Regions from separate parts of the Modicisalibacter sp. MOD 31.J genome, predicted to be linked through region 2. Evidence: predicted binding sites of a transcription regulator. Region 2 holds the regulator's gene; the other holds the start of a gene.
The links. The regulator PhoB, encoded in region 2, activates phosphate uptake and scavenging genes when phosphate is short. The targets are predictions, from matches to a motif close to TGTCATANNNNTGTCANA.
Positions count from the first base shown of each region.

Region 1: a site for PhoB is predicted at 7,684-7,701, ahead of KGR00_RS16620 (PstS family phosphate ABC transporter substrate-binding protein). Genes of this name have one in related genera too.

Region 1 is NZ_JAGXFF010000004.1:574,905-585,835, forward strand. It holds gene KGR00_RS16585 (STAS domain-containing protein) at 1-237, shown strand, start outside; gene KGR00_RS16590 (methyl-accepting chemotaxis protein) at 298-2,001, opposite strand; gene KGR00_RS16595 (Bcr/CflA family multidrug efflux MFS transporter) at 2,351-3,553, shown strand; gene pstS (phosphate ABC transporter substrate-binding protein PstS) at 3,660-4,706, shown strand; gene pstC (phosphate ABC transporter permease subunit PstC) at 4,820-5,758, shown strand; gene pstA (phosphate ABC transporter permease PstA) at 5,769-6,608, shown strand; gene pstB (phosphate ABC transporter ATP-binding protein PstB) at 6,632-7,468, shown strand; gene KGR00_RS16620 (PstS family phosphate ABC transporter substrate-binding protein) at 7,762-8,775, shown strand; gene pstC (phosphate ABC transporter permease subunit PstC) at 8,891-10,147, shown strand; gene pstA (phosphate ABC transporter permease PstA) at 10,170-10,931, shown strand, end outside.
Region 2 is NZ_JAGXFF010000003.1:375,180-386,110, forward strand. It holds gene KGR00_RS12365 (iron ABC transporter permease) at 50-1,102, shown strand; gene KGR00_RS12370 (ABC transporter ATP-binding protein) at 1,102-1,890, shown strand; gene KGR00_RS12375 (ABC transporter substrate-binding protein) at 1,929-3,086, shown strand; gene phoR (phosphate regulon sensor histidine kinase PhoR) at 3,129-4,448, opposite strand; gene phoB (phosphate regulon transcriptional regulator PhoB) at 4,458-5,147, opposite strand; gene ubiA (4-hydroxybenzoate octaprenyltransferase) at 5,290-6,189, opposite strand; gene KGR00_RS12395 (chorismate lyase) at 6,220-6,762, opposite strand; gene KGR00_RS12400 (FAD-dependent oxidoreductase) at 6,853-8,013, shown strand; gene KGR00_RS12405 (HU family DNA-binding protein) at 8,021-8,398, shown strand; gene KGR00_RS12410 (hypothetical protein) at 8,505-8,861, shown strand; gene yccS (YccS family putative transporter) at 9,116-10,931, shown strand, end outside.

The sequences.
Region 1 (10,931 bases), on a different contig from region 2:
CGGCGCATGCTCGACGTGATGGGCTTCTCGCGTTATTTCACGCTGGTCCAGGCGCCGATCGCCGAGCCCGGCGGGCTCGACGAGCTGCCTGCGGTCCAGGCCGACGAGGGCGACCTGCAGGAGCGTATCCTCGAGGCGCATCGCATCCTGATGCACATGAACGAGCACAATCGCGAGGAGTTCAAGCCGCTGGTCGAACTGCTCGAGGCGCAGCAGCAGAATTCCCCCATCGACTGAGCGGTCGGCCGGCGCCAGCGTTGGCCGGTCTGGCTCTCGGCGTCTCGCAGCCGCGCTGTTTCAGGCGAGCGCCGGTTGTCCCGCGTTGTCGCGCTGCGTCGCTGCCGGGCCGGTGGATGCCGGCGCGCGGAGCGCTGTCGGTGCCTCGGGCTCGGCAGAGGCGGCGTCCGGGTCGGTATCGGCGGCCGGGATGGCGGCGGGTGTGCCGATGTCGACACGGAAGCGGGCCACGCCGTCGCGCAACTGGTCCGCATCGCGCTGCAGGGTCCGGGCGATCTCGCTGGCTTGCTGGGCACGGCGGCGATTGCCCTGGGTGACGCCTTCCATCTCGCCGACCGCGGTGTTGACCTGCTCGAGGCCGCGGCTCTGTTGATGGGAGGCATTGGCGATCTCGCTGACGAGGTCGCTGACCTGACCGATGGCCTCGACGATCTCCTGCATGTTGCGACCGGCTCGTCCGGCGAGGCGTACCCCGGCTTCGACCCGTTGATCGGCATCGTCGATCAGTTCACGAACCTGGCGGGCGGCGGTTGCCGAGCGTCCCGCGAGATTGCGGACCTCGCCGGCGACCACCGCGAAGCCGCGCCCCTGTGAGCCGGCCCGGGCCGCTTCCACCGAGGCGTTGAGGGCCAGGATGTTGGTCTGAAAGGCGATGTTGTCGATCAGCGCGACGATCTCGCCGACCTGACGGGAGCCCTCTTCGATGCCGCGCATGGTGACGGTCATCTCGTCCATGACCTGCCCCCCGTCGCCCGCCCGGTCCGCCGTGCTGGCGGCCAGATCGCTGGCGCGGTTGGCATTGTCGGCGTTGTGGGCGACGGTGGTGGTCAGTTGATCGAGGCTTGCCGCGGTCTCTTCCAGGGAGGCGGCCTGACGTTCGGTGTCGTCGGAGAGCTCGGCATTACCTTGGGCGAGTTCGCGGACCCGCTCATGGACCGCTTCGCCGCTGTTGCGCACCCCGCTGACCGTCGACGCCAGGTGGTAGCGCAGTTCCTCGAGCCCCAGGAAAAGCCGGCCGATCTCGTTGGAGCCGCGTGTCTCGACGGGATGGGACAGGTCGCCGTCGCGCATTCGCGTGAAGTGGGCCAGCAGATCGCGCAGCGGCCCGGTGACATGGCGCGCCATCCAGCGCAGCATCAGACCGCCCAGCACCAGGCTGACGAGCAGGCCGCCGGCGATGGCGATGTCGAGCAGCACGCTCATGGCGTTGAAGGTCTCGACCAGGGCCGCGCCACGCTGGCGCGAGGTCATGAAGAAGTCATCGGCGCTGGCCATGAAGGTGTCGCTCATCTTGCTGACCCGCGAGCGGCCCGATTGATAGCCCTCGACGTCGCCATCCTCGAGGCTCATCAACTGCAGGGAGAGGCCGGTGTTGAGCAGCGACTGGAAACGCTCGGCGAGTGCCTCGGCCGCCTCGACCTGGCCGGGCTGCGGGGGGATGGCCTGAAAACGTTCGAAGGCCTGGCTGGCCTGGGCGAGCAGGGTCTTGGCTTGCTCGATGACCGGACCGGGTCGATCGAAGGAGGGCTTGGCAAGCAGGGCGGCGGCACGATCCATCGCCACCCGGGCGCGCAGCATGTCGATGTAGGCCCGATCCAGGGCGGAGGATTGTTCGACGTGGATCTGATCGAGGGTGCCGAAGGTCTGGCGACTGAAATGGTTGGCATACAGACCCAGAGCGCCGACGCTCAGCACCATGAGGCAGAAGACGGCCAGCACGGCAATCCAGGTCATGCGGACGGACAGGTTGTCGAAGGTTTTCATGAAGGACCCCTGCGATGGTTCGAATTCTTTTCATGCCGGCCTGGAGGCGGCATCGGGGTCGGTTCTAGCAGGGGCATGTTGCAGTTTGGCTAAGGAAGCGCTGAACAAATAGGCGAACGGGATGAAGCGCAAGGCGTCCGGAGCACAGGAACCGCAGCATATGGGGTATATGTGAGGATTCCGACCGGGCTGGCGTTCCGGCACCGCGCAACGCGGCGATTCGTCGGGGACGCCGAGTTCGTGCAGGTATTTGTGCAGTGTTTCCCTAATGGGCGGTATCGCCCGGGCAATCGCCCGGGCCTGCTATGATGGTCGCCCGACCCGATCGTTCATTGATGTAAGGAAACTCATGTCGCCGATCACTCCTCGACGGATCGCTCTGCTGGTGGCGGCCAATACGGCCATCGCGCCGCTGGCGATCGATGCCTATCTTCCCGCCATTCCGGCGCTGGCCAGGACCGTCGACGCCAGCGTGCACCTGACCGAGCTGTCGGTGAGCCTGTTCCTGTTCGGCTTCGCCCTCGGCCAACTGATCTTCGGGCCGTTGTCGGACCGTCTCGGGCGTCGCCCGGTGCTGCTCGGCGGGGTGTCGGTGTTTCTGCTGACCAGTCTGGCGATCACCCAGGTGGAGTCGCTGGAGATGCTCTGGGCGTTGCGTTTCCTGCAGGCACTGGGCGGCGGGGCCTCGGTGGTCAATTCGGCGGCGATCGTGCGTGACTGCTTCAGCGGGCGCGAGGCGGCCAAGGTCCTGTCGACGATGGTGATGATCCTGATGCTGGCACCCCTGGTGGCCCCGGCACTGGGCAGCGTGCTGCTCTATCTGGCGGACTGGTGGCTGATCTTCGCCTTCCTCGCCGGCTATGCGGGCTTCGTGATGTGGCTGCTGCACCGTTATCTGCCCGAGACCCACGGCCGCGATCCGGACGCGCCGAACTTCGTGCAGGTGCTCGGCAACTATCGCAGCGTCCTCGCCCATCGCGAGGCGATGGGCTACATCTGTGCGGTGTCGATGTCCTTCGCCGGGATGTTCGCCTTCATCACCGGATCGCCGTTCCTCTACATGGAGTATTTCGACCTGTCGCCGGCGGCCTATCCCTTCGTGTTCGGCGCCAACATCGTGGTGATGTCGGCCTCCAATCGCGTCAATATCCGCCTGCTGCGCTATTTCACGCCGCAGAACAATCTGCTCTGGGGCCTGGCGATCCAGCTGACCATGGGGCTCGTGCTGCTGGCGGTCTTCGCCCTGGGCTGGGATTCGCTGTACACGGTGGTCCCGCTGCTGGTGGTGTTCGTCGGCATGCAGGGGCTGATCGGTCCCAACGCCATGTCGTCGATGCTCGATCACTTCCCGCACATGAGCGCCACGGCGACCGCCATGCAGGGCAGCATCCAGTTCTCCTGCGGGGCGCTGGCCGGGGTGCTGGTCGGGGGCTTCCAGATTCCCAGTGCCTGGCCCATGGTGCTGACCATGGTCGGTGCCGCGGTGATCGGCAACGTCGGGGTTCGTCTGCTGTCGGGGCCCGCCCTGCGCCAGGCATCGGCAGCGGCCTGACTCGCAACTGACACGGAAGCGACATATTGCCCGACTAATCTTTACCTCGCTCAAGCTCAGTCCGCCCCGATGGGGCGGGCCCATCGAACAAGCGAGGAGAAGTCCCATGTTGAAGCGTGTCGCAGCCACACTGCTCACCGGCTCACTGGTCCTGGGGGCGCATGTCGCCAGCGCGGCGGAGAGCATTACCGGCGCCGGCGCCACCTTTCCCTATCCCGTCTATTCCCAGTGGGCGGACACCTATCAGGACAAGACCGGGGTCGGCCTGAACTACCAGGCGATCGGTTCCGGGGGCGGCATCAAGCAGATCGTCGCCAAGACCGTGACCTTCGGTGCCAGCGATGCGCCGCTCAAGCCCGAAGAGCTCGAGCAGCATGGCCTGATGCAGTGGCCCATGGTGATGGGTGGCGTGGTGCCGGTCGTGCACATCGACGGGATCTCCCAGGGCCAGCTCAAGCTGGACGGCAAGACCCTGGCCGACATCTATCAGGGCAAGATCACCCGCTGGAACGACGCCGAGATCGCCAAGCTCAACCCGGACCTCGAGCTGCCCGATGCCGCCATCACCCCGGTCTACCGCGCCGAGGGCTCGGGCACCAACTTCCTGTTCACGCATTATCTGGCCCAGGTCAGCGACGATTTCGCCAACAGCATCGGTGAAGGCAAGTCCGTGGCCTGGCCCGCCGGGGTGGGCGCCAAGGCCAACGCCGGTGTCGCCAACCAGGTCGCCAGCACCGGCGGGGCGATCGGTTACGTCGAGTTCGCCTATGCCCAGCAGAACGACCTCAACTACGTGACCATGCAGAACCAGGCCGGCGACTACGTCGAGCCGAGCATCGAGAGCTTCAAGGCCGCCGCCGCCAACGCCGACTGGAAGAACGCCCCCGGCTTCTACCTGGTGCTGACCAACCAGCCCGGCGAGAAGAGCTGGCCGATCACCGGGGCCTCTTTCATCCTCATGCACAAGCAGGTTCAGGACGCCAAGGCCGCCAAGCAAGCCCTGACGTTCTTCGACTGGGCCTACCGGAACGGCAACGCCGCCGCCGAGAAACTCGACTACGTGCCGATGCCCAAGAACGTCGCCGCGATGGTCGAGGACAAGTGGCGTCAGATCGAAGGCCCCGACGGCAAGAAGGTCTGGACGCAGCAGTAACCGGACGCCAGCGCCGACCGGCTGCGGGCCATCGCCCGCAGTCTTTCGTCGTCGGCAGCCTCTCCTCGGGCGGGGCGTCGTCCCCGCCGCTGCCAAGGGACTCGATGCTTTCCATGACCACGTCAACGACCTCCGATGCCCGGCACTTGCTGGGCGCGAGCGACAACGAGCTGAGCGCGCTGAAGCGCAACGGCTTCATCGACCGGCTTTTCGAGACCACCACCCGGCTGTTCGCGCTGTTCGTGCTGCTGCTGCTGGGCGCGATCCTGGCCTCGCTGGTGGTTTCCGGCTGGCCGGCGCTGCAGACCTTCGGCCTGGACTTCTTCACCATCGACCGCTGGGCGGCCAACATCGAGAAATTCGGTGCCCTGCCGGCGGTCTACGGCACCCTGATCACCTCGCTGATCGCGATCGTCATCGCCGTGCCGGTGTCGTTCGGCATCGCCATCTTCCTCACCGAGAAATGCCCGGTGATGCTGCGACGCCCGCTGGGCATCACCGTCGAGCTGCTCGCCGGGGTGCCCTCGATCATCTATGGCATGTGGGGCGTCGAGGTGCTGGCGCCGTTCCTGCAGAGTCATTTCCCCACGCTGTTTCCCGCCGGCACCGGCCTGGCGACGGCGGGGTTGATCCTGGCGGTGATGATCATCCCGTTCATCACCGCCATTACCCGTGACGTCATGGTCACGGTGCCGCCGATCATGCGCGAATCCGCCTATGGGCTGGGCTGTACCACCTGGGAAGTGGTGCGCAGCGTGATCTTTCCCTCGGTACGCGGCGGCCTGGTGGGCGGGGTGATCCTCGGCCTGGGCCGGGCGCTGGGCGAGACCATGGCGGTGACCTTCGTGATCGGCAACAACCTGTTCTTCCACGCCACCCTGACCGGGCAGGGCACCTCGATCGCCGCCCTGATCGCCAACCAGTTCCCGGAGGCGGATGGCATCCAGCGCTCGGCGCTGCTGGCGCTGGGACTGTTGCTGTTCGTGATCACCTTCATCGTGCTGGCAATCGCCCGCCTGATGCTCAACCGCTATGACCGCAAGTCGGCCTGAGGAGGCGCGCATGTATTCCGTCTATCAACGTCGACGCCTGATCAACCGCGTGATCATGGGCTTCTGCATCGCGGCGGCCGCTTTCGGTATCGCCTGGCTGCTGCTGATCCTCTGGTCGCTGGTGGTCAAGGGCGGCGCGGCGCTGTCGCTGTCGGTCTTCACCGAGCGCACCCAGATGAATGGCGGCGGGCTGGGCAACGCGATTCTCGGCAGCCTGATCATGACTGCGCTGGGCACGCTGTTCGGCTCGATCATCGGCGTGGCGGCGGGCACCTGGCTCGCCGAATACGGCGGCAAGTCGCGGCTGGCGAGTGTCATCCGCTTCATCAACGACGTGCTGCTGTCGGCGCCGTCGATCATCGTCGGGCTGTTCATCTATGCCGTGGTGGTCCTGCAGACCGGGCACTTCTCCGGCTGGGCGGGGGCGCTGTCGCTGACCGTGATCATCATCCCGGTGGTGATCCGCGCCACCGAGGACATGCTGCTGCTGGTGCCCAACACCCTGCGCGAGGCGGCCGCCGCCCTCGGGGCGCATCGCTGGTGGGTGGTGACGCGCGTCTGCTACGCCGGCGCCCGCGCCGGCATCGTCACCGGCATTCTGCTGGGCTGTGCGCGGATCAGCGGCGAGACGGCGCCGTTGCTGTTCACCTCGTTGAACTCCAATCAGTGGAACTTCTTCGATCTGAACAGCGAGATGCCCAACCTGCCCATGACGCTCTACCAGAACATGACCATCAATTCGTTCATCCCGCGGCAGGTCGAACTGGCCTGGGCGGGGGCGCTACTGCTCACGGTGGCGATCCTGCTGCTGAACATCGTCGCCCGTGTCGTCTCGCGCCAGCGCGGCTAGCCAATGCTCAAGAGGAGTTGCCCATGACCACCGCATCCGAAGGCCTGGTCCCCCGTTTCTCCCGTCCGGAGGCCTGGGATCAGGCCAGGCCGGCCGTCGCCGATGCCGAGGCGAAGCTCCGGGTCGAGGATCTGAATTTCTATTACGGCAGTTTCCAGGCGCTCAAGTCGATCAGCATGGACGTGCCCGCCAATCAGGTCACTGCCTTCATCGGGCCGTCCGGCTGCGGCAAGTCGACCTTGCTGCGCTGCTTCAACCGCATTCACGATCTCTATCCGGGGATGCGCAGCGAAGGCGCCATTCAGCTCGACGGTCAGAACATCAACGATGCCCGGGTCGATACCAACCTGCTGCGGGCGCGGATCGGCATGGTCTTCCAGAAGCCCACGCCGTTTCCGATGACGGTGCACGACAACATCGCCTTCGGTGTGCGCCTCTACGAGCGCCTCAACGAGCGCGACATGGAAAACCGTGTGCAGTGGGCCCTCGAGAAGGCGGCGCTGTGGGACGAGGTCAAGGACAAGCTTCACCAGAACGGCCAGGCGCTGTCGGGGGGCCAGCAGCAGCGCTTGTGCATCGCCCGGACCATCGCCGTGAAGCCCGAGGTGATCCTGCTCGACGAGCCGACGTCGGCGCTCGATCCGATCTCCACCGGCTACATCGAGGATCTGATCAACGAGCTGAAAGCGGATTACACCATCGTCATCGTCACCCACAACATGCAGCAGGCGGCCAGGGTCTCGGATGTCACCGCCTTCATGTACCTGGGCGAGCTGATCGAGTGCGACGAGACGCCGAAGATCTTCACTCAGCCCGGCGATAGCCGCACGGAGGACTACATTACCGGGCGCTACGGCTAAGGAAACGCTGTATAAATGCCTGCGCGAGCGAATCGCTTCGTTGCGTGGTACTCGAAAACTCGCCTAACTTCATGTTATGCCTCGTTTTCTGCGTTCCATGCGCCTCGCGCTTCATCCCGCTCGTCGATTTATTCAGCATTTCCCTAAGCGTCTCAGCACGCGGCCAGTGTGTGACCGGGAAGGGATTTCCGGTCCAACTCGCCACGCCTGTCGACTGTCACGAAGCTGTCATCTTTGTGCGGCATCTTGGGTTCCGCGAAGGTTGAACACTCTCATCGACAGGAGTTACCCGCATGAACCGCATCCTGAAGACCACCGCCGTTGCCGCCGCCGTGATGGGCGTGGTCGGTGTCGCCCAGGCCCGCGAGCAGCTGCGCATCGTCGGCTCGAGCACGGTCTACCCGTTTGCCAGCTATGTCGTGGAAGAGTTCGGTGCGACCACCGACTATCCGACGCCGGTCATCGAATCCACGGGCTCCGGCGGCGGCCTGAAGCTGTTCTGTGCCGGTGTCGGTGACGATACCCCGGACATCACCAACGCCTCGCGTCGCATGAAGACGTCCGAGTTCGAACGCTGCGAGAAGAACGGTGTCACCGACATCACCGAGGCGACGATCGGCTACGACGGGATCGCCTTCGCCGAATCGAGCAGCAACGAGCCGATCGATCTGAGCCGCGAGCAGATCTTCCTGGCGCTGGCCGCCAAGGTGCCGCAGGACGGCAAGCTGGTCGACAACCCCTACAAGAAGTGGAGCGACATCGATTCGTCGCTGCCCGATCGCGAGATCTCCGTCTACGGGCCGCCCACCACCTCCGGTACCCGTGACGCCTTCGAGGAGCTGGTGATGGAAGCCGCCTCCGAAGACATGAAGGCCTATGGCGGCGAAGCCTACACCGACATCCGCTCGGATGGCGCCTACATCGACGCCGGCGAGAACGACAACCTGATCGTTCAGCGTCTGGCCGAGGACACCGACGCCTTCGGCATCTTCGGGTATTCCTACCTGGAAGAGAATTCCGACACCCTGATCGGTGCCAGCATCGATGGCGTCGAGCCCACGCCCGAGGCGATCAGCTCCGGCGAGTACCCGGTGTCACGCTCGCTGTTCTTCTACGTCAAGAACCAGCACGCCGACAGCGTGCCGGCGATGTACGAGTACGCCAACCTGTTCATGACCGAGAAGATGATCGGTCCGATGGGTTACCTGAAGGGCCTGGGTCTGATCCCGCTGCCGGACGACATGCGCCAGGCACAGCGCCAGCAGGTCGAGAACCACGACAAACTCGAACTGGCCGACCTCAAGTAAGCTGCGTCGCCGCATGAACGAGGCCGGCGACGCGAGTCGTCGGCCCGTTTTCATGTCAGGCCCCGGCCTTGGGGTGCCGTCCCCCAGGTGACGGGGCCGTAGCGAGAGACCGATTATGCTGTCCAATCTGACGTTTCTGACATTCTGTGTGGCCTTGGCGGTGCTCGGGCTGATCGCCTTCATCGTGGCACGCGCCAAGGCCTCCCGGACGCGCCAGGCCGGGGTGGCGATGTACGCCCAGCCCGATCAATATGCCTGGTTCTCGGTGCTGGCCACGGCCGGCCCGGCCATCGCGGTGGGCGCCGTCGGCGCTTTCGTCATGCTGCTGCTGGGTGCCGAGATTCCCACTCCCTACCTGCTCGCCGCGAGCCTGGTGATCGCCGCCATCGGGCTGTTCGTGGGGGTCAGGCAGGTGCGTCCCGACTTCCACGCACGTCAGGCCATCGAGCGGGTGATCCGCCTGGCGCTGGCGGGGGCGGCCCTGGTATCGATCGTCACCACCTTCGGCATCCTGCTGTCGATCGTTTCCGAGGCGATCCGTTTCTTCCAGATGCAGGGCCTGTGGGATTTCCTGACCGGCACCACCTGGTCGCCGGGCGACAGTTTCCTCGCCGCGGCCGGACGCGGTGGCGAGTCCGCCGGCGGCGCCCAGTTCGGGTCGGTACCGTTGTTCGCCGGCACCTTCATCATTTCCCTGATCGCCATGCTGGTGGCGATTCCGGTCGGCCTGCTGGCGGCGATCTACATGGCCGAATTCGCGCCGCCGCGGGTGCGTACCCTGGCCAAGCCGGTGCTGGAGGTGCTGGCGGGCATTCCCACCGTGGTCTATGGCTTCTTCGCGGCGATCACCGTGGCGCCGATCATCGTCGACATCGCCGGTTTCTTCGGCCTCGACGCCTCCTACAACAACGCCCTGGCGCCGGGCGTGGTGATGGGGATCATGATCATTCCCTTCATCTCGTCGCTTTCCGATGACGTGATCAATGCGGTGCCCGACAGCATGCGCGAGGGCTCGCTGGCGCTGGGCATGACCAAGGGCGAGACCATCAGGAGCGTGGTGCTGCCGGCGTCGCTACCGGGGATCATCTCGGCGTCGCTGCTGGCGGTCTCCCGGGCGCTGGGCGAGACCATGATCGTGGTCATGGCTGCCGGCATGCGCCCCAACCTGACCGCCAACCCGCTCGAGGACATGACCACGGTGACGGTGCGCATCGTCGCCGCCCTGACCGGCGACCAGGAGTTCGAGAGTGCCGAGACGCTCTCCGCCTTCGCCCTGGGTCTGGTGCTGTTCGTGGTCACCCTGGTCCTCAACATGGTGTCGGTACTGATGATTCGCCGTTTCCGCGAAAAGTACCGCTCCAACAACCTGTGACACGACGAGGTTCGTTACGCTCATGAGCCAATCCTTCGACGCCATCACCGCCCAGCTCAAGCGGCGCCATCGCCGCTCGGCCAACCTCAAGCGGATGTCGATGGGCGCGCTGATCCTCGCCGCGACCTTCCTGGTGGTGTTCATCGGCGACATGCTGGCCAAGGGCCTGCCGGCCTTCCAGCAGGCCCAGATCCAGGTCGAGGTGACCTACAGCGAGCAGGCCCGCGAGATCCCGCCCGCGGCGGTGGGCGACGACGTTCGCTCGCTGGTCAGCCGCGGCTATCTGCGCCTGATCCCCTCGCGCATGGAGGACGATCCCGACCTGCTCGGCACCCAGCGCATGGAGTGGGTGATCGCCGACAGCGCCGTCGATCAGTACCTCAAGGGGCACGACTCGAAGCTCAGCGCCAAGCAGCGCCGGCTCGTCGACCGCCTGGCCGAACAGGGGCGTGCCGAGCTGCGCTTCAACACCACCTTCTTCACCACCGGCGACTCGCGCATGCCGGAGATGGCGGGCATCGCCGCGGCGGCGATGGGCACGGTGATGACGTTGATCGTGACCATGGCGGTGTGTTTCCCGATCGGGGTGATGACCGCGGTCTATCTCGAGGAGTTCGCGCCCGACAACCATCTCACCCAGATCATCGAGATCAACATCAACAACCTCGCCGCGGTACCCTCGATCCTCTTCGGTCTGCTGGGGCTGGCGATCTACATCAACTTCTTCGGCGTGCCGCGCTCCTCGCCGCTGGTGGGCGGGCTGACCCTGGCGCTGATGACGTTG
Region 2 (10,931 bases):
GGCAAGGTCTGTGCTGCCCCCTGGCTCCCTGACCGATGAGAGACCTTTCGTGTTACGACGACCGCAGCGGACCTCCCGACTGGCGCTGGCGTACGGACGCTTCACCCTGGGGCGGACCCTGATCCTGGCAGGGCTGTGCATGGGCGTGCTCGCGGCACTGGCGATCGATGTGGCGACCGGTCCGGCCGGGCTGAGCTTCCACTCGCTGCTGGATGTACTGGCCGATCCCGGCGCCCTGGGCCCGCTGGACGAGGCGATCGTCTGGCAGATCCGCCTGCCGGGGGCGCTGATGGCGGCCCTGGTCGGTGCTGCCCTGGGCCTGGCGGGGGCCGAGATGCAGACGGTGCTCAACAACCCGCTGGCCAGCCCCTTCACGCTCGGTGTTGGCGCCGCCGCGACGCTGGGCGCCTCGCTGGTGATCGTGCTCGGTGTCGATACCCTCGGCATCCCGTCCAACTACGCCATCGCTACCATGGCATTTGTCTTCGCCACGGTCTCGATCCTGGCCATCGACGCGGTCGCCGGCCTCTACGGCGCCAGCCGCGAGATCATCGTGCTGTTCGGCATCGCCCTGGTTTTCGTGCTCAACGCCGTCAATGCGTTGGTACAGCTGGTGGCCAGCCCCGATGCCCTGCAGCAGCTGATGTTCTGGACCATGGGCAGCTTGTCCCGGGCCTCCTGGGATCGGGTGGCGATTCTCGCCGCGGTGCTGGCGCTGTGCCTGCCGTTCGCCATGCGCCGCAGTTGGGCGATGACCGCGCTGCGCGCCGGCGACGAGCATGCCCGCAGCTTCGGCGTGCCGGTCACGCGGCTGCGGCGCACGGCGCTGCTGCGCGTCAGCCTGCTGGCCGCGGTGGCCTTCGTCGGCACCATCGGCTTCATTGGCCTGGTGGCGCCGCATATGGCGCGCCTCGCCCTGGGCGAGGATCACCGCTTCTATCTGCCGGGCAGCGTCCTGGCCGGGGCGCTGATGCTGACCCTGGCCGCCGTGGCCAGCGAGTCGCTGGTGCCCGGTCTGGCGCTGCCGGTGGGCATCGTCACCTCGCTGGTGGGGATTCCCTGTTTCCTGGCCCTGCTGCTCGGCCAGCGCAAGGGGGGGTGATGGCGATCAAGATGACGGGACTGACGGTCAGCGGGCTGACGACGGGCTATCGGGACCGCCGGGTGTTCCAGGGGCTGGACCTGCCGACGCTGCCGGCCGGTTCGCTGGTCGGCGTGCTGGGCCCCAACGCCGTGGGCAAGTCGACCCTGTTGCAGGCCCTCGCCGGCCTGCGCCCCGCCGGGGGCGAGATCCGTCTCGGCGAGATCGGGCTGTCGGCCCTGCGCGGCGTGCAGCGCATGCGCCACGTCGGCTATTTGCCCCAGACCCTGCCGCAGGCCACCAGCCTGGTGGCCTATGAGGCGGTGGCGAGTGCCTGCCGGGTGGCGCGGCCGGAGCTCTCCCGCGAGGCCGTCGAGACGCTGATCGAGTCGGTCTTCGATCGCCTCTCGCTGCGAGCCCTGGCGTTCAAGCGGCTGGCGGCGATGTCCGGCGGCCAGCGCCAGATGGTCGGCCTGGCCCAGGTACTGGTGCGCGAGCCCGAACTGCTGCTGCTCGACGAGCCGACCAGCGCGCTGGACCTGCGCTGGCAGCTGGCGCTGATCGAGGCGGTGCGCGATGCCATCGCCCGACGGCGGGCGACCTGCCTGATGGCGTTACACGATATCAACCTGGCCCTGCGTCACTGCGACCGGGTGCTGCTGCTCGGCCCCGACGGCCTGCTGGCGGAGGGTGAGCCGCGCACGGCGATCACCCCCGAGTCGCTGCGCGCCGCCTATGGCATCGAGGCGCGCCTCGAGACCTGCTCCCAGGGGCGTCCGGTCGTGCTCACCGATGGGGTCGCCGAATAGGAGAGGCGCCTTTCTTGTTGTGCTCGACGGAGTCATCCATGCGTTTCGTGCCGATTATCCTCGCCTGGCTGCTGCTCGGGCTCTGCTCCTCCTCCTTCGCTGCCGATGCCTCGGGCGCCTGGCCGCGTCGGGTCACCGATCTCGCCGGGCGCGAGGTGCGCCTCGAGGCGCCACCCCAGCGCATCTTCCTGGCCCAGCCGCGCCAGCTCTACTCGCTGCTCACGCTGCTCGATGCGCCGGCCGAGCGGCTCGCCGGCTGGGCCTATCCGCTGAGCGTCTTCGACACCGCCATGGCGGCGCGGCTGGTGCGACGCTGGCCGGCGCTGGAGGCGCTGCCGGCCCTGAGTCGGACCTCGACGCCGGAACTCGATGCCGAGGCGCTGCTGGCGCTGTCCCCGGACCTGGTGATCTTCGATCTCTCGCGACGCTCGCGCATCGAGGGCTCGGCACTGGCCGATGTGCTCGATGGGGTGGGCATTCCCTACCTGTACACCGAGTTCAATCGTCATCCCCTGCGCGACACGCCACAGAGCCTGCGTTTGTTGGGCGAAGCGCTGGGCGTAGAGTCTCGCGCCGAGGCGGTCGATCGGCTGATCGAGCGGCATCTGGCGCGCATCGACCGGCGCCTGACCGGGATCGAGCATCGCCCCGAGGTGCTGATCAGCATCGCCCCCGGGCTCAAGGTCGACTGCTGTCGCACTAACCTCGACGGCGGGCTGGCCGATCTGGTCGAGCGGGCCGGCGGGCGCAATCTGGCCGCCGAGCTGGCACCGGTGAGCGGCGCCACCCTGAGCCAGGAGTGGGTGCTCGCTCACCCACCGGAGGTGATCCTCAACACCGCCGGTCAGTGGGCGGCCGGCGACGGCATACGCGTCGGCATCGGTGTCTCGGCCGATGAGATCGCGGACGATCTGCGCCATCTGAGCGAGACGCTGCCCGGCTGGACACAACTGACCGCGGTGCGCCAGGGGCGCTGCTATGCCCTGTGGCACGGCTTTCACCAGGGACCGTTCGGCATCGTCGCCCTGGAGCGGATCGCCAAGTGGCTGCATCCACGCCGTTTCCAGGATCTCGATCCTGATGCCACCTTCACGGCCCTGCTCGACGAGGCGGGGCTGACCCGTGGCGACGGGCGCTTCTGGGGGCGCCTGCCCGCGGCAGCATCGCTTTCCACTCCTCCGACAACACCAAGGTGATCTCCTCCATGGCTGGAATCGCCGCCAGTACAGCGACGGTCATCAGGCCCGCTGTGCGTCGGCCAGCGCCGGGTCGGCCTCGATCAGCCGCTCGGCGGGGAACACGCAGCGGAACAGCGCGCCCTCGCCGGGATTGGAGTCGATCTCCAGGCGTGCGTCGTGGCGCAGCAATACGTGCTTGACGATCGCCAGACCCAGGCCGGTACCGCCGGTGGCGGCGCTGCGGCCCTTGTCGACGCGGTAGAAGCGTTCGGTGAGCCGCGGGATGTGCACCGGATCGATGCCCTCGCCGTCGTCCTCGACCTCCAGCGCGGCGCCGTCCTGCCAGGCGCGCCAGCGCAGGGTGATGGTGCTGTCTTCGGGGGTGTAACGCACGGCGTTGAACGCCAGGTTGGAGACGGCGCTGCGCAGTTCCTGCTCGACCCCCGAGAGCCGGCGCGGATCCTCGATCTCGACATGGATGCTGTGGCGCCCCTCCGAGAGCGCGACGGTATCCCGGCGCACGCTTTCCAGCAGGTCGTCGATCGCCACCGGCGTGGAGCGCTCGGTCTGGTGATCGGTCTCGAGCCGCGAGAGCAGCAGCAGGTCGTTGACCAGATTCTGCATGCGCGTGGTCTGTTCCTGCATCTGGGTGAGCCCGCGCTGCCACCGCGGCGGTAGTTGATCGGCGTACTCGGTGTAGGTCTCGAGATAGCCGGCGAGCACGGTCAGCGGCGTGCGCAGCTCGTGGGAGACGTTGGCGACGAAGTCGCGGCGCATCTGCTCCAGGCGGTGCAGGCGGGTGATGTCGCGGGCCATCACCAGGCGTTCGTCGTCGCCGTAGAGAGTGATCTGGAACTGCAGGACCAGGTCGTCGCGGATCGGCGAGGGCAGGGTCAGCGGCTCGCGATAGTCGCGGGCGTAGAAGTAGTCGACGAAGCGCGGATCGCGCAGCAGGTTGGTGATGTGCTGACCGCGGTCGTGGCGGGTCTGAAAGCCGAGCATCCTCTCGGCGGCGGTATTCCACCACTCCAGGTCGCCGCGGCTGTCGAGCATCACCACGCTGTCGCGCATCGCCTCGGAGGACTCCTGGACGCGGCGGATCACGTCGCGCAGCCGTTCCTGGGTCATCCGCTGGGTCTTCTGGTACTTGTAGAGCCGGTCGAACAGGTCCCCCCACACGCCGCTGCCCACCGGCGGCTCGCGGCCGGGGTGATAGGTCAGCCAGACGTAGAGTTCGCGCAGGTGACGCAGGTGGATGAACACGAACAGCCCCAGGCCGCCGGCCAGCCCCCAGCCGGGGGCATCGAGCACCCAGCCCAACGCCCCCAGTCCACCGACCAGATAGGCCAGTCGCCAGAGTTCGTTGGTCCAGTAGTACATCGGCCGGGGTCAGCCTCTTGCCGAGAAGCGGTAGCCGGTGCCGCGCACGGTCTGGATCAGATGCTGGTGGGGTTCGCCCAGCGCCTTGCGCAGGCGGCGGATGTGCACGTCGACGGTGCGCTCCTCGACGTAGACGTTGCCGCCCCACACCTGATCGAGCAACTGACCGCGGGTATAGGCGCGCTCCTGGTGGGTCATGAAGAACTGCAGCAGACGGTACTCGGTGGGGCCGATCTCCAGGGCCTGGCCGTGGGACGACACCCGATGGCTGGCCGGATCGAGCATCAGCCCCTCGACCTCGACGGCGTCCTCGATGCCACGCGGCGTGGTCCGGCGCAGCACGGCCTTGAGCCGGGCCACCAGCTCGCGCGGCGAGAACGGCTTGGTGATGTAGTCGTCGGCACCGGCCTCGAGACCGAGGATCTTGTTGTCCTCCTCGCTCTTGGCGGTGAGCAGGATGATCGGCAACTCGGCGGTGGTCTCCTCGCGCTTGAGGCGACGCGCCAGTTCGATGCCGCTGGTGCCGGGCATCATCCAGTCGAGCAGCAGCAGGTCGGGCTGGTCGTCGACGATCAGGGCGTGGGCGTCCTGGGCGTTGTCGGCCTCCAGTACCCGGTAGTCGGCCATCTCCAGCGCCACGGCGATCATCTCGCGAATGGAGGGCTCGTCGTCGACGATGAGCACGGTCTTGGATGTCATTCCCCTGGCCTCGTGCGGTGGCGGATCTCGTCCTCCATTGGCGAGCATCCGGCAGTGACAGGACGATGACGATTACAACGCGCTAATGTGACAAGCTTGTGACAAACGTGCCGCGGGCGCAATGCTGGCCACGACGCCGGCCTCACACCACCGGCCACAGCGCCAGGCCGATCCCCGCGAACAGCACCAGCCCCGCCCAGTGATTGTTGAGAAACGCCCGGAAACAGCGCTCCCGCGAGCGGTCGCGGATCAGCCACTGCTGGTAGACGAAGATCGCCGCCATCGCCGCCAGGCCGACCCAGAAGTAGCCGTTCAGCGCCTGGCGCGCGCCGACCACCGCCAGCAGCGTCAGCGTGACGAGCTGCAGCAGGCCGATCATCAGCTTGTCGTAGGCGCCGAACAGCACCGCGGTGGACTTGATGCCGATCGTCAGGTCGTCGTCGCGGTCGACCATGGCGTATTCGGTGTCGTAGGCCACCGTCCAGGCCACGTTGGCGAAGAACAGCAGCCAGGCGTCGACCGGCACCTGCTGCTGGACGGCGCCGAAGGCCATGGGGATCGCCCACGAGAAGGCCGCGCCGAGCACCGCCTGCGGCCAGTGGGTGTAGCGCTTCATGAACGGGTAGACGAAGGCCAGCGCCACGCCACCCACCGAGAGCATCACCGTGAAGGCGTTGGTGAAGCAGACCAGCACGAAGGCCGCGGCCACCAGCGCGACGAACAGTGCCCGGGCCTCGCCTTCGCCGATGCGACCGGTGGCCAGCGGGCGGTCGCGGGTGCGCTTGACGTGCCCGTCGAAGTGACGGTCGGCGTAATCGTTGATCACGCAGCCGGCGGCGCGCATCAGGTAGACCCCGGCGACGAAGATCAGCAGCGTCGCGCGCTCGGGGAGGCCCTCGGCGGCGATCCACAGCGCCCACAGCGTGGGCCACATCAACAGCCAGGTGCCGATCGGCCGATCGAGCCGGGTCAAATGCAGGAAGGCGGGCAGGCGCGCGGGATGAAAACGCGCCGCCCCCGTGGGACGCGGGCTGTCTGACATGGTGATCTCCGGTGGCAAACGTCGCCCAGTCTAGCGTCTGGGTAGCGCCAGTTCATCCGCCATGCGCGCCAGGAAGAACTCCTGGACCAGTACCTCGAAGCGGCCGTGACGAAACCGCGAGCGGCGCCCCCAGGGGCCGGTGGCGGGATGGAAGGGCGGTGCGCTGCGGGTGATCTCGATCGGCCCGCGCTCGAGACCCGGCTGGCGGAACAGCCAGCTGCCCAGCGAGCGCTCGCCGAGCTGGCCGAGACGCTGGCCGCCCAGGCGCTCCAGCGGGGCCACCGAGCGGGCCACGACCCAGGGCGTGTCGCCGTTGCACAGCGCGACTTCGCGGCACCATACGTAGCGCGTTGCGGGGATGCCCAGTGCGACGGCCTCGTCGCGGCGCGGGCAGGTGAGCCGCTGGGCGAGCAGGCGTACCGCGAAGCCCTGTGGCGCCGCGGCGATCAGCCGCCGGGTCAGCGAGTCGCGCGAGGCCAGCCAGCGCCACCAGGCGGCGCTCATCGCCGGTCGCCAGGCCGCGGCGGGGCGCCAGTGGGGGACGTTCGCCGGGAGGGATGTCGCCTCGGGCACGGCGGCCTCCGGGTCGGAAATGGGACGCGATAGTGTACCATGGCGGCATTCATTGCCCGTCACCCTCGAATCATCATGCCAGGGAACCGCATGAGCTCACCTCTGATCCTGCTCGGCAGCGGCATGGCCGGTCTCGGCCTGGCGCGTGCCCTGCGTCGCCACCAGCCGCAACGGCCGATCACCCTGATCACCGCCGACAGCGGTGACGACTATTCCAAGCCGTTGCTGTCCACCGGCTTCGCCAAGGGGCTGGCCCCCGACGCCCTGGCCAGCCGCTCGGCGCTGGCGCTCGCCGACGAACTGAACCTGGTGGTGCGTACCCACACCCGGGTCGATGCCGTCGACCCGGGGGCGTGCGAGCTGCAGCTCGGCACCGAGAGGCTGGCCTTCGACGAGCTGGTGCTCGCCACCGGCGCCGCGCCGCAACCGCCCTTCACCATCGACGCGGCGCTCGCCGGACGGGTCTTCACCATCAACGATCTCGACGACTACCGCGCCTTTCACGCCGCGCTGGAGGCCGTCGGCCGGCCGGCCCGGGTGGCGATCGTCGGTGCCGGGCTGGTGGGCTGTGAATATGCCAACGACCTGGCCGCCGCCGGCCACGCGGTGGCGATGATCGCCCCCGAGCGCGCGCCACTGGCGCGCCTGCTCCCCGAGCCGCTGGGCCACGCGCTGGCCGGCGAGCTCGCCGGCGCCGGTATCGCGCTGCATCTGGGGCGCCACGTGACGGCCCCGAAACTCGACGGTGGCGACGTGTGCCTGCCCCTGGACGACGGCCATGCGCTGGATGCCGACCTGGTGCTGGTGGCCACCGGCCTCGCACCGCGCACGACGCTCGCCGAGCGGGCGGGCATCACCAGCAGTGCGGCGGGCATTCACACCGACCGCTACCTGCGCACCTCGGCGCCGGGGATCTACGCGCTGGGCGACGTGGCCTGCGTGGACGGCGTCAATGCCATGTATGTCCAGCCGCTGCAGGCGAGTGCCAAGGCGCTGGCGGCGACGCTCTCCGGCACGCCCACCGCGGTGAATTACGGGCCCTGGCCGGTGATCGTCAAGACCCCCTGTTGCCCGGTGGTCGCCCTGCCCCCGCGGGAAGTTCCTCACCGCTGGCGGATCGAGGGCGAGGACGTCGATCTCAGTGCCCTGGCGGAAGACGAGAACGGACGTTTGTTGGGCTTTGCGTTGACAGGACGCTGCGTGCGGCGGAAAGTCGAACTGGCGCGGGCCGCGCCGCCGTTGCTAATCTAGTTGCGTCATACCCCGCAGACCTGCGGGTTCGCGTCGACCTAAGTCACGAACAACAAGACCCACGGTAGTCGAGGCTGCCGTCTTCACTGCCACATTTCAGGAGGGCTATATGCGCAAGCCAGAACTCGCGGCGGCGATTGCCGAGCGTGCCGATCTTTCCAAGGACAAGGCCAGTCAGGTGCTCAACGTGATTCTCGACGAGATCACCGGCAGCGTGGCCAAGGGGCAGGACGTGTCACTGATCGGCTTCGGCTCCTTCACCGTGCGCGAGCGGGCGGCCCGTACCGGCAAGAACCCGCAGACCGGCGAGTCGCTGACCATCCCGGCCAGCAAGACCGTTGCCTTCAAGGCCGGCAAGGCTCTCAAGGACGCCGTCTCCAAGTAAGACCGCCGCGGGAGAGAGCCCGGTACCGTCAGCGTGTCCGGGCCCTCCCGCCAGCCGTCGCCCAGGCGACGGCTCTCCCTTCCTCCTCTGACGTCATGGATGCGCCATGAAGCTTCGACTGATGCTGTGGCTGCTCGGCTGGATGCTCAAGCGTGCGCGGCGGCGCCGGACGGCGTTTCGCGACGCCCTGCGCGAACGCGGTCGGCTGGACTGGGGCATCGCCACCGAGGATCTGTCCATCGCCCGACACTACCGGATGAACGCCGAGCGGGTCGCCAGCGCCCCGGGCCTGCCGGTGGATCTCGACCTGGAACTGCGCTTTCGCGACGCCGAGGCCGCCCTGGCGGTCCTGAAGAAGCCCTCCCAGCGGGCCTTCCGCGAGGGCCTGATCGACGGGCGCTTGCGGCTGGTCGGCGATTCCCGGGATCTCAATCGCCTCCAGGCACTGCTCAAGCACCTCTGACCAATCGCCTGGCGGCCGCGCGCCCGAGCCGCTGGAACCGGCTCGGGCCGACGGCCGAGACCGCACGGCTCAGGTGGGACTGGGTACCCTTGCGTCCCCGCCCAGCGTGTCCGCCCCGGGTAAAGCGCTCGCTGTTGCCGCCGATAAGCCACAAGACGTTATACTAAAGTCTAAGATCATCAGCGCCGCGCCAGGTGTCTGCCACCGCCCCGGCAGGCAAGCGTGCCCCACGGTCACGACCCGGAGATACCGAGATTCCCGATTCGCTCGCCCAATCCCTGCGTCGCCTGTGGACGCTCGACAAGTTCGCCTACAGCCTGCGCGTGTTCCTCGCCCTCGGCGGCGCCATCGCCCTCGGCTGGCATCTGGACCGGATCGCGCTGACGATACCCTTGTTCCTCGGCATCATCGCCAGCGCCCTGGCCGAGACCGACGACAACTGGGAGGGGCGGGTCCGGGCGCTGCTGGTCACGCTGGTGTGTTTCGCCGTCGCCTCGCTCTCGGTGGAGCTGCTGTTTCCCTGGCCATGGTTGTTCGCGCCCGGCCTGGCGTTGTCCGCCTTCGTCTTCATCATGCTGGGCGCCGTGGGACCGCGTTACGCGACCATCGCCTCGGCGACGTTGATCCTGTCGGTCTACTCGATGATCAGCATCGAGCAGCACGGCGGGACCAGCGAGAATGTCTGGCGTCAGCCGCTGCTGCTGGTCGGCGGGGCGGCTTGGTACGGGCTGATCTCGGTGATCTGGTGCGCGCTGTTCTCGCGCCAGCCGCTCAAGCAGAGCATGGCTCAGCTCTATCGCGAGCTGGGCGAGTACCTGATCATCAAGGCGACCCTGTTCGAGCCATTGCGCGGGCTCGACGTCGAGGAGCGCCGGGTGGCGCTGGCGCGCCAGAACGGCCGCGTCGTCACCGCCCTCAACCAGGCCAAGGAGATGATCTTCCGGCGCCTGGAAGGCCAGCGCGGCAGCCGCAAGCTCAATCGCTACCTGCGGCTCTATTTCATCGCCCAGGACATCCACGAACGGGTCAGCGCCTCGCACTACCCCTATTCGGCGCTGGCCGAGGCCTTCTTCCACCACGACGTGCTGTTCCGCTGCCAGCGCCTGCTCGACCAGCAGGGCCGCGCCTGCAAGCGGCTGGCCCGGGCCCTGCTGCTGCGCCAGCCCTTCGATCACGACCAGAGCGAACAGGCCCTGGAGGATCTGCACGCCTCGATCGTCTACCTGCGCGCGCAGCGCAACCCGGACTGGACGCCGTTGCTGCGCTCGCTGCAGGCCCTGGCGCGCAATCTGACGACGCTGGAGAATCAGCTTTCCAGCGCCCAGAACCCGGACGCGGCGGTCGACGAGCAGGACGCCAGTCTGTTCGATCGCTCGCCGCGCAGCATCACGGACGCCTGGGAGCGCGTGCGCCTGCAGCTGACGCCGGGATCGCCGACCTTTCGCCACGCCCTGCGCCTGCCCATCGCGTTGCTGGCGGGCTACGCCGTGCTGCACCTGGTGCACCCGACCCAGGGCTACTGGATCCTGCTGACCACGTTGTTCGTGTGCCGGCCCAACTTCGGTGCCACACGGCGCTTCCTGCGCCAGCGGATCCAGGGCACGGTGCTGGGGCTGGTGGTCGGCTGGGCGCTGATCAGCCTGTTTCCCGACCCGCTGGTGCAGTCGTTGATCGCGGTCATCGCCGGCGTGGTGTTCTTCGCCAACCGCGAACGCCACTACATCGTCGCCACCGCGGCCATCACCACGCTGGTGCTGGCGAGCTTCAACCAGGTCGGTGATGGCTTCGACCTGATCCTGCCTCGCCTGTTCGATACCCTGGTCGGCGCCCTGATCGCCGGGCTGGCGGTGTTCTTCATCCTGCCGGACTGGCAGGGGCGCCGGCTGCACAAGGTCGCGTCGAGGGCGCTCGCCGACAGCACCGCCTACCTGCGCGAGATCATCCACCAGTACGAGAGCGGCAAGCAGGACGATCTCGCCTACCGGCTGGCGCGACGCAACGCCCACAATGCCGACGCCGCGCTCTCCACGGTGCTGGGCAACATGCTTCAGGAACCCGGGCACTATCGCA